2 regions of the Rossellomorea sp. NPDC071047 genome follow, and region 2 is predicted to be linked to the other one. Evidence: predicted binding sites of a transcription regulator. Region 2 holds the regulator's gene; the other holds the start of a gene.
The links. Region 2 encodes LexA, which represses DNA repair genes until DNA is damaged. Its sites were predicted from a motif close to CGAACATATGTTCG; they were not measured.
Positions count from the first base shown of each region.

Region 1 (3,207 bases), 310 kb from region 2:
TTTAAAGTGGAACTTCCTCTCGCCCTGCCGTTCATTATGGCGGGTATCAGAACCGCAACTGTCTTAACGGTGGGAGTCGCAACGCTTGCAACCTTTGTAGGCGCGGGTGGACTGGGTGACCTCATATACAGGGGACTATCCACTTGGAATAATTCTTTAGTTCTTGCAGGGGCCATTCCTGCTGCCTTACTTGCACTTTCTTTCGACTTTTTATTAAAGCTTCTTGAAAGAATGACAACACCTAAAGGATTAAAAGCACGGAAATAAAGCACATTCAAAGGAGAGTAAGAATGAAAAAGAAATTCAAACCATTTATTTTATTAATTGTCCTATCCTTCATGATCGCAGGTTGTGGAAATGGAGGGGGTAAGGACACCATTACGGTTTCAGGAAAGATGTGGACTGAGCAATTTATTTTAACGCAAATGATGGCTGAACTTCTCAAAGAGAAAACAGACCTGGATGTTAAAGTGGAAGAAGGACTGGGAGAAGTATCGATCTTGACACCTGCCCTTGAAAAAGGCGACATCGACGTATATATCGAGTACACAGGAACAGGACTCGAAGCTGTGTTAAAAGAGCAAGCGAAGGAAGGGGCTTCAGCTGAAGAAATTCTATCTCAAGTCCGTAAAGGATACGAAGAGAAGTTCAATGTGACATGGTTAAAGCCACTTGGATTCGAGAACACGTATACCCTTGCTTATACTCAAGATCAGGACTTTGATGCCAAAACGTTCTCTGACCTAGTTCCCTTATCGAAAGATTTAAGCTTTGGAGCGCCGCATCAATTCTATGAGCGTGAAGGTGATGGGTACGATGCATTTGCAGAAGCATACGGTTACGATTTTAAAGCGAAAGAAAGCTTTGACCCGAACATTATGTATGAAGCAGTGAAGAACGGAGATGTAGATATTATTCCGGCCTTTACAACCGATGGAAGAATACAACGTTACAATCTGAACACGACTACGGATGACAAAGGATTCTTCCCACCATATGATGCCGCTCCCATCATCCGTCAAGAAGTTCTGGAGGAGCATCCGGAAGTAGAAGAAGTCCTGAATGAATTAGCAGGACAAATTTCTGAGGAAGAGATGAGTGAAATGAATGCCAAGGTGGATATGGATAAACAAGATCCTAAAGATGTTGCACGTGAATTTCTCCTATCCAAGGGGTTAATTGAAGAGTAAAATATTAAGAAGTGTCAGAAAGGATAGAGGAAAAGCAACACGTCCTTTGTCTATCTGACACTTCATTCTGTTTAGATGTATTTATAAAATTTTGAAAAATTAAAGGGAAATATGGTATAAAAGAAGAATAGGACTTATGGAACAGTTTAAAATGAATGGTAAGGAACGAAGAAGGAGTTGTAATCATCTATGGAAAACCCATCCCGACAAGAAATTGGAAACATCCTTAAACAATCAAAACGCATTGCGGTGATCGGATTAAGTGACAATCCTGCACGAACATCTTATATGGTCTCAAAAGCGATGCAGGATCAAGGTTATGAGGTTATTCCTGTAAATCCCACCATTGAATCTGCATTGGGCGTTAAAGCGGTATCTTCTCTGAAGGAGATTGAAGGATCGATTGACATTGTCAATGTTTTTCGCCGCTCAGAATTTTTGCCACAGATCGCGCAAGAATTTGATGAGATCGATTCTAACGTGTTTTGGGCGCAACAAGGTGTAATGAATGAAGAGGCTTATCGCTTTTTGAAAGAACGTGGGTATACAGTTATTATGGATCGCTGTATTAAGGTTGAACATGCTTTAACCAAATAATTCTCACTTGTAACAAGCGGCTCTTACCGCTTGTTTTTTTTCGGATGGACTTTTGTCTTTCATCCACTAAAAAAACCGGTCCATACAAAAGAAAACAGTCCGATTTCAGAGTCATTCTAGGAAATTAAATTTGCGAAAATCAAATAAAACGCTACAATAAGCAATAGTGGTTTACCTCAGAAATGATCAAAACAGGTAAACGAACAAACGTTCTTGTGTTATAGTTAACATATACATAACCAATACTACCGTACAAGCACTATTTACGGTTAGAGAAGTTTTGAAAGGGGAATGTTCGTGGCCAACCAGAATAAGACCATGGATTACAATGATGATGCCATTCAAGTATTAGAAGGCTTAGAAGCCGTTCGTAAGAGACCTGGAATGTATATAGGCTCTACAGATTCAAGGGGATTGCATCATTTAGTATACGAAATTGTCGATAATTCGGTGGATGAAGCATTAGCTGGCTTCGGAAATGAGATTATTGTTACGATACATAAAGATAATAGCATCTCAGTCCAGGATAAAGGACGTGGGATGCCTACTGGAATGCATAAGCTTGGCAAGCCCACTCCTGAAGTCATCTTGACTGTGCTGCATGCAGGAGGTAAGTTCGGACAAGGCGGTTACAAGACCAGTGGCGGATTGCACGGTGTAGGTGCCTCAGTCGTAAACGCCCTATCTGAATGGCTTGTTGTAACGATTGAAAGAGATGGAACGAAGTATGAACAACGTTTCACAAAAGGTGGAAAACCGGAAACCACTCTTGAGAAAATCGGAAAAACGAAAAAATCCGGAACGTGTATACATTTCAAACCTGATCCGGAGATTTTCAGTAATATCACCTATAATTATGAAACACTATGTGAGCGTCTAAGGGAGTCTGCATTCCTTCTTAAAGGATTAAAAATTGAAATCATTGATGAGCGTCATGATCAGAAGGAAGTCTTTCACTTTGAGAGCGGTATCCAGGCCTTTGTTCAATACTTAAACGAAGAAAAAGATGTGCTTCATAATGTTGCTTTCTTTGAAGGGGAAAATCATACTATCGAAGTGGAGTTCGCCTTTCAATTTAATGACGGGTTCTCTGAAAACATTCTGTCATTCGTGAACAATGTTCGGACAAAAGACGGAGGTACCCACGAAGCCGGAGCAAAGACAGCGATGACCCGTGTCTTTAATGAGTACGCCCGAAAAGTTGGTATTTTAAAAGATCGGGACAAAAATCTTGAAGGGACCGACATTCGTGAAGGTCTGGCCAGTATCGTTTCTGTGCGTATACCAGAACATCTCCTTCAATTTGAGGGGCAAACGAAAGGAAAGCTTGGTACAAGTGAAGCACGTTCTGCTGTGGATGCAGTTGTTTCGGAGCACCTTCTATATTTCTTAGAAGAAAATCCCGATACAAGTTCCCTTC
Region 1 covers NZ_JBNNJT010000001.1:843,631-846,837, reverse strand. Annotated here, with positions in the region: gene ACQKFO_RS04440 (ABC transporter permease) at 1-267, shown strand, start outside; gene ACQKFO_RS04435 (glycine betaine ABC transporter substrate-binding protein) at 291-1,190, shown strand; gene ACQKFO_RS04430 (CoA-binding protein) at 1,380-1,787, shown strand; gene parE (DNA topoisomerase IV subunit B) at 2,085-3,207, shown strand, end outside.
Region 1: parE (DNA topoisomerase IV subunit B) is a predicted target of LexA. The motif match lies at 1,988-2,001, and genes of this name have one in related genera.

Region 2 (3,207 bases):
AAGATTAATACTATCGTCATGTTACTAAATTAAAGGAGATAAAACAAGGGTTACGCATTTTCCAATGAAGACATATATTCTTTAAAACGCCTATGAACGGTAGCTTTGGAGACATCATACCCAAATCCCCTCAAAGTGGCTGCAATTTCAGCAAATGTCAGTTCGTTTTTCCTTAACCTGACAATTTCCTCAACGGGTACTTCAATCCGCTCTCTTCCATCTGCATTCCCTTTATTTTTCAGATTTTTATGAGGTTGAAAACCATTTTCCACTGCCCTTTTCATACCTCGTCTGATTTTTAAATTATGGAGTTTCCTTTGATACTCCTCAACCATGCTTACGATATTAATTACCATAGAATCCGATTCAGATAAGTGAAGCTCCCCACTATGTGTTTGACTGATGATCTTGACTTCCTCTTTTAATAAACAATGAATGAGAGCAATTTTGGCATTCCCTCTGCCAATTCTTGTTTCGTCCTGTATGAGAACAGCCTCAATCGACTCCTCTTTAATCAAATCAAGAAGTTCAAGAACACCAGGGCGATCCAACTCAAAACCGCTTGCTTGATCTTTTATGATAGCAACCACTTCGTATTGGTGTTCTTGTGCTAATTTCACTAATTCCTCTTCTTGACGTTCCAAGGATGTTTCCTGCGTGTCTTTCTTTGTACTGACTCTGCAGTAAATTACTGCCTTCATCTTCTATCCCTCTATTCTTCGTTCATTACCAATTCATAGTCTGAATGGGTGGATAATGTTGGATTTTCTATAGGTAACACAAGTGATTCACCCGGTTTGATTGAGAATGTTGAGAGATTATTCTCCTCTCCTACCCAAGCGATGAATTCTTCCACTGTCATAGAATATTCTTCATTGTACTGTTTGGCAATAGTCCATAGTGTGTCTCCATCCTGGACGGTGATGCTTTGATATGACGGCTGGTTTGCCATAACCACTAGCAAATAGGCTGCAGATAAAAGCGCTAAAATAAATAATATAATAATGTAAGAGAAACGATTCCAAATGTGTGTTAACATAAAAAATACCTCCATACGAATGTTTGTTCTGTTTTTGTTATATTCATTGTAATACGAACATTCGTTTGGTGTCAACAGAAATTCGAACTTATGTTTGTATCGACTGGAAAGACATGCTATAATGGGAACATAAGATCTATAATAGAGGTGCGTGAACATGACAAAATTGTCTAAAAGACAGCAGGACATACTAGAATATATCAAAATTGCAGTTAGAGAAAAAGGGTACCCACCTTCCGTACGGGAAATCGGGGAAGCCGTTGGTCTTGCTTCTAGTTCCACCGTACACGGACATCTGGCCAGGTTAGAGAGTAAAGGTCTTATTCGCAGAGATCCCACTAAACCAAGAGCCATCGAAATCTTAAATCTTGAAGAGGATACGATACCGCGTCAGCGGGTTGTTAACGTTCCTTTAATCGGTAAGGTTACAGCCGGTCAACCCATCACGGCTGTTGAGAATGTCGAGGAATTCTTCCCACTGCCCGAGCGTATGGCACCTTCGGATGAACAGGTCTTCATGCTGGAAATCATGGGTGACAGTATGATAGAAGCCGGGATCTTGGATGGGGATTTTGTTATTGTGCGTCAGCAACAAACAGCGAACAATGGAGATATCGTCGTAGCGATGACCGAGGAAGATGAAGCGACTGTTAAACGCTTCTTTAAAGAAAAGGATTATGTTCGATTACAACCAGAGAATTCAACTATGGCTCCGATCATTTTAAGAAATGTATCCATTTTAGGAAAAGTTGTCGGGGTTTATCGTCAAGTACATTAATATGAAATAAAGCCGCTATGTATACATAGCGGCTTTATTTCATATGTATTCTTGAATGCACTAAAAAAAGGAGAGGGGGATTAGCATTTCTGCTACCCCTCTCCCCTTTTTGATTAATTACAATTAGGATTAATACATTTGAATGTATTGCTCGCGCTCCCATGGGTGTACTTGTGTACGGAACATATCCCATTCGATTTCTTTCGCTTCAACGAAGTGTTCGAAGATGTGTTCTCCAAGGGATTTAACGATTACTTCATTTGTTTTAAGGTTTTCTAATGCAGCGTGTAAAGTTGCTGGAAGATCTACGATTCCCGCTTCTTCACGCTCTTTTTTGTCCATAACATAAATGTTGCGGTCAATTGGCTTAGGAGCAGGAAGGTTATTTTTGATTCCATCCAATCCAGCTGCCAGTAATACAGCCATCGCCAGGTATGGATTAGCCGCCGGGTCAACACTACGGACTTCAACACGTGTGCTTAATCCACGAGAAGCAGGGATACGGATTAATGGGCTACGGTTACGAGCAGACCACGCAACATAACAAGGTGCTTCATATCCTGGTACTAAACGCTTATATGAGTTTACAGTCGGGTTCGTGATCGCTGTAAAGTCAGTTGCATGTTTAATGATACCTGCAAGGAATTGACGAGCAGTATCGCTTAATTGCAGATCTCCCTTTTCATCGAAGAAAGAGTTCTCCCCATTTTTGAATAGGGACATGTTACAGTGCATTCCTGATCCATTTACACCAAATAGTGGCTTAGGCATGAATGTCGCGTGTAATCCATGCTTACGTGCAATCGTTTTAACCACTAGTTTAAATGTTTGGATATCATCACATGCTCTTAATGCACTTGCATATTTAAAGTCGATCTCATGTTGACCAGGGGCAACTTCGTGGTGAGATGCTTCGATTTCAAAGCCCATTTCTTCTAGTTCTAAAGCGATATCACGACGGCAGTTCTCCCCTAAATCTGTAGGAGCTAAATCAAAATAGCCACCGTTATCGTTTAATTCTAATGTCGGCTCACCATTTACATCTAATTTAAAGAGGAAGAATTCTGGCTCAGGTCCAAGATTGAAATCAGTAAACCCTAGCTCTTCCATTTGACTTAAGATGCGCTTTAAATTGTTACGCGGATCTCCTTCGAATGGAGTCCCATCTGGATTGTAGATATCACAGATCAGTCGGGCTACTTTTCCTTTTTCAGCTGTCCATGGGAATACTAACCAAGTGTCTAAATCAGGGAATAGGTACATATCAGATTCTTCAATTCGGACAAATCCTTCAATTGAAGAACCGTCAAACATCATCTTGTTATCCAATGCCTTCTCAAGCTGACTAAGAGGGATTTCTACGTTCTTAATCGTCCCCAGAATGTCAGTG
Region 2 covers NZ_JBNNJT010000001.1:1,151,390-1,154,596, forward strand. Annotated here, with positions in the region: gene ACQKFO_RS06015 (YneB family resolvase-like protein) at 51-701, opposite strand; gene yneA (cell division suppressor protein YneA) at 713-1,039, opposite strand; gene lexA (transcriptional repressor LexA) at 1,197-1,817, shown strand; gene glnA (type I glutamate--ammonia ligase) at 1,947-3,207, opposite strand, start outside.